DNA from 3 places in the Pontibacter sp. 13R65 genome. Region 3 is predicted to be linked to each of the others. Evidence: riboswitches for the same ligand, from Rfam matches in the RefSeq annotation. Region 3 holds a riboswitch; each other region holds the start of a gene.

Region 1 (4,151 bases), on a different contig from region 3:
ATCGGATCGTATCACCCGCTGACGCTTAAATTCTCTCATGTGGCTTCTATTTTGTTCTCCTTGATAAAAAATGAAGACCAGGCCTAGTAGAAGGTTATTCCTGATAGTATTGCCGGATCAAGTAAACTAGCCTTGACAGACTGCTTTCACCGCTATAAACAAACTTTATAGCAGCCCAAACACCTGTTCCAACACCGGATAAAGCCCTATGGCGATGGAGAAAAGTCCGGCTGCAGCCATCAAGTATTTAAAGAAGAACCTGCTCCGCTTGAACATATGGGAAAAGGACAGCGTGAGGAGGTAACCGTAAAGGGTCATGGTCAGCAAAATGCCCACAGACTGATAGATGATAATCCAAAGCGCAGCGTAGCCATCATCTGCGGCCATGGTTAAAGCTACCGTGCACGCACCTCCCGTACCTGCCACACCATGCAACATGCCTATGCCCAGAGAGCGGGGCACAACAGCAGCTTTCTTCTCCGCTTTTACAAGGGGAACCACCACTGGATTATCTTTTCTGAAGACTAAGCGCATCGTACTGATGCCAATCCAGACCATCATAGGCCCAACCACCCATTCTGCCACTGTACTAATACTGGCAGGCAGGGAAGATTTTAGCAGTAGTACACATATACTTAGCAGAATCAGGGTAAATGAATGCCCCAGCGCCCATTGGCTGGATTTCCAGATGACGTTGCGCAGCTTAGCATTGCTGTCTTTTTCAGAACTGAGTACAGACACGGCTGCCATATGGTCGGCCTCAAAAGAGTGCTGTACGCCCAGTACAAAAGACTCAATAAGTAGAGGGGATGGCATCAGTTACATGCAGGTTTAGATGAAGTAACTTCTGCCGGGTCCATGCCATCATCTCCTTCATTAAACAGGATATTTTCCAGCAACTGCCCCTGCATTACATGGCTGGTGACAATTCTTTCCGCCCGGCTTACGGTCATCTCCCTGTACCAAACACCATCGGGGTGTACAAGCATTGTTGGGCCACTTTCACACTGGCCTGTGCACAAAGTTTTGATAGTATGTACCTCCGCTTCTAAGGCGTTTTCTTTAATAGAGGCTCTTAGGGCTACGATATTTTCCTCGCCTCCTTTTTTGTTGCAGGTAAACCCGCTACACATAAAAATGATTTTGTTTACTTTGGTCAGGTCCTTACCCACGGCTTTATCGTTGTTTATAGAAAACATAACCTGCCTGTACACAAACAGATAGCATAAGCTTCTGTTGGTGCAGCAGCAGGATTGATTACAATAAAATAGTTAAAGGAATACAGGTTTAACTATCCCAAGCCTTTTACCCGAAAGCATTGGAAATTGCTTGTACTGGCAGGTCTTCTGACTTACTCTGATTTGTCGGGCCTTCCCATCCGGTACATGGATAGTGGCAAGAGGATTGACAAAACGCTACTCGAGCTTACAGCAGCGGGAACTGTTCCGGACTCTCACCGGATTCCCTATTAATTCCCTCCCGGGAAACCAATACAAGGCAAAAGTAGACAATTATTTGAGATACCACCAAATATAAGCAGTATGGCCTGGCAGAATGTGTAAAGAAATGGCAGGCTCAAAAGGCCTGTTGATGCAATTTCATTCTGGAGAGGCTTTAACATTTGCAGTAGCTTTTACTTCGTCTAGCTTTAAATTCATAAATCTTTATACCTTTGCCTGTACATAGGTAGCTGGACCCGTACTTCAAAAAAAGTACGGGTCTGCTTGAAAAGGGAATACCGGTGAGAATCTGGAACAGTCTCCGCTGCTGTAACCTCATGATAATAAGCTGACAATATAATGCCACTGTTCTGTATAGAATGGGAAGGCTGTCAGCTTTGGGGAAGTCAGAAGACCTGCCTTTGTAGATACCACTCACAGCTTTCGGAAGAAAGGCTAAGAGCTATGATAAAAAAAAGCAGGAAACCCGCGAAGGCCTGCAGGAAAGGGATTTTCCTGTTCGCCTACCCCCATTCTTTTGTTTGTAACTGCCTCATCGGTCTGTTGCTGTTGGCCAGCTCCTGTGAGCAAACTCCCAAAGAAGTCTCCCAAAACACTACTGCTACGCCACAAAACCTTTTCCCGGAAAAGGCTGAGGTAAAGCACGCCAATGGATTTACTCTATCATACCACGGCAACTACAAAGTGGTGCATATTCTGAATCACTTCGAAAATAAATCTGATACATTACAATACATCCTGGTTCAAAGAGGCACCCCTCCTCCCCCACATTATCCTGATGCCCAGTTAATAGAGATTCCGGTACGCCATTTAGTTGGTATGTCGTCTATGCATGTGGGGCTTATAGATTTTGCGGAGTCTGCCGATGTACTGGTGGGGCTTGGAAATCTGAAGTATGTTTCTTCATCTCACGTGATACAAAACATAGCCGCCGGTAAAGTGAAAGAAGTAGGCCGAGGCAGCGAGATGAACGATGAGTTACTTATTGCCATGCAGCCCGACCTCGTGATGGCAGTAGGAAGCCCCGACGCCACCTTTAGCCGTTATCAAACCTTGATTGGTGCAGGTATTCCGGTGCTACTGAACACCGAATGGCTCGAAACCACCCCTTTGGGCCGTGCAGAATGGGTGAAGCTGATGGCCGCACTCTTAAACAAGGAAGAACTTGTAAATGAAAAATTCGCTTACGTAGAGAAGGAGTATCTCCGTTTGGCCGCGCTAACTAAGAGCACTACGGATAAACCAAGCATCATCACCGGAATGCCGTACAAGGACATCTGGGCGGTGCCCGACGGAGACAGCTATATGGCCCACTTTCTTAAAGATGCCGCTACGACTTATCACTGGTCTCATGTAGCGGAAAAAGGAAGCCTTCAACTGGACTTTGAAGCCGTTGCGCCAGTAGCTTTACAGGCTGATTTCTGGCTGAATGTGGGCTATGTGTATAGTAAGAAAGACATCGCCGCAAAAGATGTGCGTTATAAAGACTTCAGGCCTTTTGAGCGGGGCACCATCTACAATAATAACAAACGGGTAAACAACAGAGGCGCCAACGATTACTGGGAGTCCGGGGCTGTAAGCCCGCACCTTATACTTGCAGACATCATCAGGATACTGCACCCTGAATTACTGCCGGAACACGAACTTGTGTACTACAAGCAGCTTTTGTAATGGCAGGAAAATTATATCCTGTTCCAGAGCCTTCGGTAGTACACCCGGAGAGCCAGGTAAGCCATATAGCAATTTACGGGCTCCTTTTGCTGGTAGTCCTTTGCTTTATCCTGGATGTAGCGCTAGGCTCTGTTTCTATTCCACTCAGCGAGGTGGTTTCTATTCTCTCAGGGCAGGGATCTGATAATGCGGCATGGGTCTATATCATAGAAAAAATCAGGCTGCCCAAGGCGCTGACTGCCGTTATGGTAGGTTGTGGCCTTTCGGTAAGCGGTCTCCAGATGCAGACCCTTTTCCGTAATCCGCTGGCCGGCCCGTCCGTGCTGGGCATCACCTCCGGGGCCAGCCTGGGCGTAGCATTGGTCATGCTCTCTGCCGGAAGCATTACCAGTCTGTATACCATCAAAGAGCTTGGTATATCCGGCAGCTGGCTCATTGTGCTTGCTTCTACACTGGGGGCAGCTTTTATCCTGCTCCTTATTGTGGCCATCTCTGCCAGACTAAAAGACAATATCATCATGCTGATTGTGGGTGTCATGATTGCCAACATCACTATTTCTATTATCAGCATCTGGCAGTACTTCAGTGCGCCGGAGCAGATAAAAGAGTACCTGATGTGGACGTTCGGATCATTGGGAGGAGTGACGGAAACGCACCTGTATGTGCTGGCAAGTGTTGTTGCCTTCGGTTTGCTTCTCTCTTTTTCCTCCTCTAAGCTCCTCGATGCCCTGCTGCTGGGAGAGAACTACGCCAGAAGCATGGGTCTGACTGTTAACCGGGCACGCCTGCTCATCATTACGAGCACCAGTATCCTGGCTGGCGGCATAACCGCTTTCTGTGGTCCGATTGGCTTTATAGGTATTGCTGTGCCGCACCTGGCCCGCTCCCTTTTTCATGTATCAAACCACCGGGCGCTTATTCCCTACTGCTGCCTCACAGGCACAGTGTTCATGCTCCTTTGTGACATTATCGCGCAGCTACCCGGCAGTCAGACCGTGCTTCCTATTAACGTAATCACAG
Region 2 (4,151 bases), on a different contig from region 3:
TCGAGGGTCAGCCCTAGCAACCCACCCTGGCCTCTTGCGTCCACTTCTGGTATGCCCGTTATTTTCTCGCTTACCTGCCCATCCTGCGACACAAGGCGCATAGTTCCTTCTTTTTCTGTAATAAGGAAACGACCGTCAGGTAGAGTAGTAATGCCCCAAGGTTTTTTTAGCTGGTCGGTCAGCACCCGAACTTCATAGGCCGTATTTGTTTTAACGCCTGGTGCACGGGTTTGGCCCGGAAACGCCGGCTCATAACCAGCATCCTGCTCTCTGGTCTCTACAGGTTGGCCCGGTGCCTCGTTCCCGATGGCTTCTTGTTTACTTGCGTCGTTTGTGCCGCTATTGCAGGCATTTAATATAAGAAGTGATGCTGCTAAAACAGGTGCAATTTTTACCATGCTTTTTTTCTTTTTTAGTGGATAATAAATAGGTGAACGCGCAACCATGCCCAATGGTTAAGCACAATTTGGCCACTTGCTATCTTGTTGTGCCTAAAATACTTCCATGCAAGGCACTGATTTCGCGTCTTACTTTTCAACTGGTTTAACAGAATAACAAGTTAGTTTGTTTACCCTTCCTATGATTAACTTTGGTGCGGTAATTCTGATTCTCCAATAGATATTTAATCCAATAAAATGGGAATTACTTTTTACGGCTCACCCATTTGTTTTCTTTTAGCCAGAAGCGCCAGGGCAGTAGGGCATCGTCTCCGGCATAATCTATGCCTATGCGCGGGCCAATGGATATCTTCTCTGGAGGTACCTGCTCTCCTCTATCTTCAACCCAAATAATATCGCCTGTCAGGTTAGTGCCGTAGTGTTTTTTGCTGATGCCGAGGGCAATGCTCATCACGCCAGGCCCAGCGGTCAGATTTGGTTTAACAACAGGCATATTTCGGCGGAGTTGCATTTCCTCCAACCCATGTGTGGGTTCTATGGCACGTATGAGCACGGCATCGGCTTTGCCTTCTACATTCGTAATGATATTAAACAGATGGTAGATGCCATACACCAGGTACACATAAGCCACACCGCCCTGCTGGTACATAATTTCGGTGCGCTGCGTTCTTCGGTTAAGGTGAGCATGGCAGGCGCGGTCGTTTTCTCCTGAATAAGCTTCTGTCTCTACAATTCTGCCTCCTGTAAGCATGCCGCCTATGTTCGTGAAGAGGTATTTGCCAAGCAGATCCTGCGCCACTTGCACCACGTTGGGGCGGGTATAAAAAGAAAGAGGAAGCTTTTCTCCGGTTATCATTTGAACTGTTTTTGTTTTAGCTCCTGTATACTGCACTTAGCCACTTGTGTTTGATATAGCTTCGCCAAATTAAAAAATTTGAAATGACGGAAAAACGATGATCAGGATGTTATAGTAGTTTGGTTCAGAAACAAGTCCTCTTCTCTCATACACTGATTCACTCCATCAGAATCCCGCAAACCAACTATCAACAAGGCAGCAATTATTAGAATAAAAATATCCTTCAGAAGAGTTTGGGAGTTTTTGAGTCAGGGGTCCATGATTTGATTGAGGAACATTGTTGTCTCACTCATCCAAAGCTCCCCCCCTCCCAAACAACCATGAAGCCATTTAATAATTAGAAATCATCAAAAACTAACAGCTCAACAATTAGCAATCAACAACCGACTCAATTCTTCTAATAAAAACAGCCTTCCAGAGGTATTTAATGCCTGCTGAGGCACAAGGCTATGCCTCGCATCAATTTTAATTTCAGTTTAAATCAGAACAGTTTCCTACCTTTGCACCCAGATTGGTGGCTTGTACTACTACCTGCCGTAGCACGAGCCTTAAAAGGGAAGCAGGTGGAATACCTGCGCTGTTCCCGCAACTGTAATCTTCGACAAAGGGTTAGTTCACAACCACAGCCACTGTCCTGCAACCAGGATGGGAAGGCGAACTAACTGAAGAGAGCCAGGAGACCTGCCAGTTCGATTAGAATAGTCGTATGCTTTCGGGAAAAAAGCGGCACGGCCAGCGCCTTCACCTGCGTTAGCTACTCCTGCCACTGTACCCCCTTTTGCATGCTTCGGGATTTAAGCGGATGTATAGTGGAACAATTTACCATTCGTGGTGTACTTTTTTTGATGGTTTTCTGTTGTCTTGCCGTAATAGCAAGGGCGCAGCAGGATACCTCTATCTACCAGCTAAAAGCGGTGGAGGTGTTTGGCAAACCAGCCGAGGTTTTTGCGGCCGGTAGTCGGGTAAGTACTCTAGACAGCAGCTACCTGCGCACTTATGCCTCCGGCACTCTTGCCGAAGCCTTACAGACCCGCACTCCCCTGTACCTCAAAACATATGGAGCCAGCGGCATCTCCAGTGTCTCTTTCAGGGGCACTTCTGCTTCGCACACCGCTGTACTCTGGAACGGGCTTAATATTGCCATGCCCTCTTTGGGCCAGAACGATTTTGCCACGCTGCCCTTAAGCGGAATCGGGAGTGTGGCAGTGCAACATGGAGCAGCAGGAGCCCATTACGGTAACGGTGCCATTGGGGGCGCAGTGCTGCTTCAATCTCCGGAACAAGCAGGAAAAGGAATTGGGGCGGAGTTGCAACAGGAAGTTGGCAGCTTTGGGCGCTATTTCAGCAACGCCGCCGTGCGCTACAGCAGCAACAAGTTAACTGTGGGAGCCAGCGGCTATTGGCAGGAGGCGCAGAACAACTTCACTTACCACGACCTTGGCCGCTTTGGAGCACCAGAAACACGCCAGGAGCATGCACGGGTGCAACAGAAAGGGCTAACACAGGACCTAAAGTGGAAGCTGGCACCCAGAAGTTACCTTGCCTTCCGGAGCTGGTACACCTACACCCACCGGCAACTGCAACCCGCCATGGGAGCAGCCGCCAACAAAGCAGAGCAACTCGATAAGAACCTGCGCCTGATGGCCGAGTTCGGGTATACCAGCCGCATTGGCGAAACAACGGTAAAAGCAGCCTATTTTTCTGATTTCCTGCACTACACAGATGTTAGCAACAATTCTGTAACCGACATTAACACCTATCAGCTGCAAGCGGAGCAAACCTATACCTATGGCCAGAGCTGGAGCCTGCGGGGCGGCCTAAGCCTGCAACATTTTGCAGCCGATGTGCAAGGCTACGGTGGCCAGGTTTCAGAAGACCGTGCTGCTGCCTTTCTGCTCTTCCGCTACGACCCCACCCCACGGCTGGCCCTGAGCCTGAACCTGCGCCAAGCGTTTATAAAAGGCTACAACCCGGTACCTACTCCTACTCTGGGAGCCAACTGGCAGTTCATGAACTTAGGAGAACACCAGTTTTACTTAAAAGGAAATGTATCGGGCAGTTATCGGGTACCAACTCTGAACGAACGTTTCTGGAGACCAGGCGGCAACCCGCTGCTGAAGCCGGAGGAAGGCTGGCAAGCCGAAAGTGGTCTGCGCCACACCTACAGCAAAGGCAATTTTACGCTGGAGTCGGAAGCTACTGGTTTTTATATGCTCGTAGATAATTGGGTGCTTTGGGCAGAATCTGGGTTTGGGTACTGGACACCGCTGAACCTGCATAAGGTACGTTCGCAGGGCCTGGAGTTGAGCAGCAGAGCCACTACCGTGGTAGGTGAATTCCGGCCAGGCCTCTCGTTTGGCTACGCCCTTACCTCCACCCAGCAAATAAAGTCTTATGAGGGCTCCGCCGCTGAGCTAAACAGGCAACTGCCCTACGTGCCGCTGCACAAGGTTACCTTTTCCACCGATGCCGCCTGGCGCTTGTGGACCTTTACCGGCAACCTGCTCTATAATAGCGAGCGCTTTACAAATAACAACAACTCCAGCAGCATGCCTGGCTTTGCCTTGCTGGGGCTGGCACTGGGTCGGCAGTTTAATCTTGGCCCTGGCAGCCTCCACTGCACCCTGCGCGCCGACAATGTAACCAACACTGAGTATCAGACCATGGTCAACAGAGCCATGCCGCCGCGTGCCTACACCCTCAACCTTCGCTTTATAATCCCATAACTAAACTATACTAAACCTTAAACAATGAAAAGATTTACTTCTTTCCGCAGCATTTTTATGACTACTGCACTGGCAGCTGGCACGCTTGCCCTGAGCAGTTGCGAAGATAAAGCCTCCAGGCCAAAAGGCACCTATGCTGAGAATGCTGTCCTTATTTCTAACGAAGGTGCT
Region 3 (4,151 bases):
CCGAGAATTCGGACCGGTTTGTGCCGGTTATATTTGCCACACTTGTGAGTTGAATAGATGGATCATTGCCACCCGCATAAGTTTTCCCGAGGTTCTTCAGGTTAACACTTATGGTTTTGCTGCTACCAGTTAGCAGAGAACCAAAGGAGACAGCTGAGGGTGTTGCAGCCAACTCAGAGAAATGAGCTGAGCCAGTTTCGGGTTTTAAATTGCTCACATAATAGATATTGTCCTGATAGTCGTAGTTAACGCCTGTGGATGTCAGGTAATCCATGGCCATGATATAAGCATTCGGAACAATGTTGCCGTTAGCATCCCTGGCCTTCCAGATCCGGACACCGATTTTGCCCTGGTAGTTTAAGGATCTGTCGGTGTAGGATTTCTGTATTTTCAGTCCGAAAGCACCTGAGGGTGAAAAGGAACCATCTGCAGGCACTAGATTAGTGTTTCCCTTTCTTGGCAGTAGCGTCTGGCCATCCAGCCCTATATGCGTGAATATACTGTTAACGGCCGTGCTCCCCTTGGCGTGCCACTCAATTTTTTCTGTCTGACTGCAGCACCCGTGGTAAGCTGCCATTTGAATTACGTACACTGGCTTAGATAAGTCTGCCCTTATGAAATAGGGCGAAAGAACCTCATCAGAATTTGGAACCGCTACGGTACCTCGGTTAGAAGAGCCGTCGTTGGCATTAAACCCTACTACTGTTTTTAAGCCGAAGGCATTGATAATCTCCTGGGCATAAGGCTCGTTATTACCTTCTCCCTTATACTGCCACAGGCCATGCAGCTTTACCTCTTTAACAGGATGTAAGGCATCATTGGAGTTGATGGTAAGGGTATTGTTAAGAACTTTAACCCGGCCTCCCAAATCCTTCGCAACAAATTGTATGAGTACCTCTACAGAGGTTCCGGTGCTTAAGCTTCTGGGCAAGGATGGCGTGGAGCCATTGATGGAGATTATTTTCCAGGCAGTGGTATTACTAAGGGTAAGGCTGTTAATAGTAAGTGTTCCGGTGCCTCGGTTGCTGATCTTTAGCCTTAGTTTATCATGATTAGCGTTGTAAGCTGTAAAGGTACCGTCAGGATTTGTTCTTCGCCACGGTATTTGGATACGTGAAGCAGTGAAGCGATCTGGTGCCGGAAATTTATCAAGATTCTCGACTACCATATAAGCGTTGCTTGACGATGTCTGCACCAAAACTGTCTTTGCCAATTTTCTCTTAAAGCTGGAGAAGGCATCTGGCGTGAAGGCTGTGAGGCTGCTCATAGAGGGGGCAGCAGAGTTTAATTTGACACTTAAGCCAGTTATTTTTGATGCCACTACATCCTTCGGTGGCATGACAGCAAATATCAGAAGAAGACTGCTGCCCATGCTTAAAAACACGATAGCCAACTTTGGATTAACAGATCCTAAAATTCTTAAAAAATTCAGATAGCTCTTTTTCATAGCCTTAAATAATGGTCGTTTCTGGGATGCAGAAAGCACTTCAACTGGTAAGGCCTGTAAGAGGCGCGTGGAGAAGGAGGAGCTAATAAAGATATGGAGGCTAAGAATGTATCCTGAAATGGCGTGGACTCTTACAGAATAGTTTTGGGAGTACAAGCCACTCGGATGCGTAACGAGCTTATTATAGTTAAAATAATTATAAATATAATTTAGTTTGCTATACGGAATTCTTCAGGTTAAGAACTTTTAGTTATGATCATTTTAATAATTTATTTAAAATTTTTAGTAAACAGCCTCATTCTGATGCTAAGCATTCTATATTACTGGCTGATAACGTTTGTAACTTGTACTTGCCTAAAATGGAGTCAGAGTTATGTTCGCTTGGCAATGGGTTGCGGCCTTGCCTGTAACATGGACTTAGCTCCACCATTGAGTACGCGGTGACGAAAATACACACATTGCAAATTCTGCTAATACAAAAGGCCTTTCGGGAGTGTTTTTAGCCTTGTGCACCTTATACTCGCTTGTATATACTTACAGCTTCTAACAGTGTATTTGGGTAAGGCTAAAACTCTACTGCCGCAACTGGTTCATGAGGCGATTCAGCTTCTGTTCAAATTGCTGCACGTTAAATTCTGTTTGTAGTTCTTTCATGCATGTAGCGCAGAGGCAGTCGGAGTAGCGGGTGTTTAAGTACTGGCGCTCTGCCTCGGTAAGGCGAACGGTACTGCACTGGCAAAGCAAAATAGAGCCAACCTTACATTCGAATGGCTGCTGGCACCTGGGGCAGGTTTTGTCTTCGTGGTGTGGCATAGGGTATGTAAGTTAAAATAAGTTTTTGCCCCCGGAAGGCTATTTTCATTAGCAGAATTTGAGAAAGGGAAGGCCTGCACCTGTAAAGCGGGTGCAGGCGTTCCTGCTGTTAGGCAATAGCAGCAATTTGTGCCTTTACGGCTGGCTTATGAATGAGCGCCAATTATTTGCGAAGCGCCACTGCTTCCTGGTTTTGCTGCAGCAGCGCCTCTTCGCCCTGCAGAGTTGCCGTCCTTCTCACCCCGCGTCGTAATTGGGAATAATGGACTTTAGTTGGCAACAACTCGTTTTGTTACTTACAGTTGCGGCACAGCCCGTAATTTTCACATGGTTCCTTATTAAGTGTGGTGTTACCCATATACCTGATATCCGGAAGAATAAAGTAAAGAACTTCGAGGTCGAAGATAATGAAAAGTATCAGGTTCTTGCTGCAGGTTCTACAGCCAGGCCACCTGCAGCGTGTTTTTTATGATGGGGCAGGCTTGGAAACAGGACAGTTTGGCCTGAAATACGTAAGTATAAATATTATTGGCCATCAGGCTAAATCAGTTACAATCGGTACAGACTTACAAAATAAGCCTGTTTTGTGCTTTGCACATGCCCTCGCTCCCCAAGATTTTCAACTCTTTTACAAATTGCACAGAGCAAAATTCATTTTTAAAACAAATACAATGGAAAAGACCTTAAAAGAAATGGTGGCAGAAGCCAACCAACAGATAAAAACCTATGAAGTGACAGATGCAATGGCGCTACTCAACCATAAAAATGTTCGGTTTATAGATGTGCGCGATGAGCCGGAACTGGTTAGAGAAGGAAAAGTGCCAGGCGCTACTCATGCTTCGCGCGGTATGCTGGAATTTTACATTGATCCGCATAGCCCTTACCATAAAGACATTTTTGCATCGGATGCGGAACTGGTGTTCTACTGCAAAAGTGGTGGCCGGTCTGCGCTGGCAGCCCAGAAAGCACAGGAGATGGGCGTAAAGCATGTTGCGCATATAGCAGGCGGTTTTAATGCCTGGAAAGAACAAGGAGGCGCTGTAGCAAAGGTTTAAAACTGCTGGGCAAACCTTATGCTGTTGCAGGAGGGGCTAACAACTGCACTAAAGATGTAGAAGGCTGGCCTTTTTAGTGCCTGCCTATAAGCCATCATTTATCGGTTTGGTGCAACTGTGGCAGGAGGTAAAAGCTTAACTATAGCTTCAGTTCAACTAATACTGAAATACAGTAAAAAGCAGGTATATGTAAAGTTTAATAATTTATTATTGCTGACTTGAGCAGAAATGGTTTTAACTTTGAGCTTTAATAGTACCTTGTTAAAAGATTACCTTTTACCTTTTTATGCCTACGACTACCCAATCCAGCAGATTCAGTATGGTCAGTTATGAAGATGTCACCTCATAGGTACGCTCTGTTTATGACAAAATGATGCAGAGTCTGCAAATTTCTTTTGTGTTAAACAGGTTTAAATGCCAGAGCAGCAACGCTACTTTGCTGCGTAATAACTGGGTTAAAGTGCAGTCTATCTTGCTGGTGGGCCAGGTGTTGAACACCATGAAGCAACTGATCATCTGCAATGTATCGAAAGAGAGGGGGCTGCAAGCTGGACGAAGAGTTACTGGAGCCTGCTTTTTAGAGGCGTAGACTTGGGCAATAGCAGACAGCAATGGATAGTCGTCAGGTTTATAGGGTCAGGTATGAGGCATTTTCTAAGTTTTCTAATACACTTATCAGGTCGCGAACTGTCGATGCTGTTGCAGAGGCGCTCCAGGTAAACCTGAAGTACTTATTTAACTTTCATGTATATAGGCTTAGCTTTAACTGGAACGATTATATTGTTCATATAACAGTTAGTGCTGGCGGTGTAGAAGTGCAGCAACAGCAAAGTTAC

What was found. Region 3 has a riboswitch for cobalamin ahead of ACMA1I_RS13835 (cysteine-rich CWC family protein). Riboswitches for the same ligand answer to the same signal wherever they lie in the genome.
Region 1: linked by a shared signal. The riboswitch ahead of ACMA1I_RS20690 (ABC transporter substrate-binding protein) and the one ahead of ACMA1I_RS13835 (cysteine-rich CWC family protein) in region 3 are both predicted to bind cobalamin.
Region 2: linked by a shared signal. The riboswitch ahead of ACMA1I_RS01490 (TonB-dependent receptor) and the one ahead of ACMA1I_RS13835 (cysteine-rich CWC family protein) in region 3 are both predicted to bind cobalamin.

What each region holds. Positions count from the first base shown of each region.
Region 1 covers NZ_JBLIQL010000026.1:36,813-40,963, reverse strand. Annotated here, with positions in the region: gene cobN (cobaltochelatase subunit CobN) at 1-39, opposite strand, end outside; gene ACMA1I_RS20700 (hypothetical protein) at 166-816, opposite strand; gene ACMA1I_RS20695 ((2Fe-2S) ferredoxin domain-containing protein) at 816-1,199, opposite strand; cobalamin riboswitch at 1,319-1,507, opposite strand; cobalamin riboswitch at 1,668-1,878, shown strand; gene ACMA1I_RS20690 (ABC transporter substrate-binding protein) at 1,905-3,131, shown strand; gene ACMA1I_RS20685 (iron ABC transporter permease) at 3,131-4,151, shown strand, end outside.
Region 2 covers NZ_JBLIQL010000001.1:347,941-352,091, reverse strand. Annotated here, with positions in the region: gene ACMA1I_RS01500 (PQQ-dependent sugar dehydrogenase) at 1-398, opposite strand, end outside; gene ACMA1I_RS01495 (DNA-3-methyladenine glycosylase) at 643-1,254, opposite strand; cobalamin riboswitch at 1,750-1,958, shown strand; gene ACMA1I_RS01490 (TonB-dependent receptor) at 2,064-3,980, shown strand; gene ACMA1I_RS01485 (DUF5074 domain-containing protein) at 4,005-4,151, shown strand, end outside.
Region 3 covers NZ_JBLIQL010000010.1:164,899-169,049, forward strand. Annotated here, with positions in the region: gene ACMA1I_RS13825 (malectin domain-containing carbohydrate-binding protein) at 1-1,168, opposite strand, end outside; gene ACMA1I_RS13830 (hypothetical protein) at 1,176-1,436, shown strand; gene ACMA1I_RS13835 (cysteine-rich CWC family protein) at 2,021-2,260, opposite strand; cobalamin riboswitch at 2,432-2,641, opposite strand; gene ACMA1I_RS13840 (rhodanese-like domain-containing protein) at 2,932-3,315, shown strand; gene ACMA1I_RS13845 (hypothetical protein) at 3,686-3,904, shown strand; gene ACMA1I_RS13850 (hypothetical protein) at 3,927-4,151, shown strand, end outside.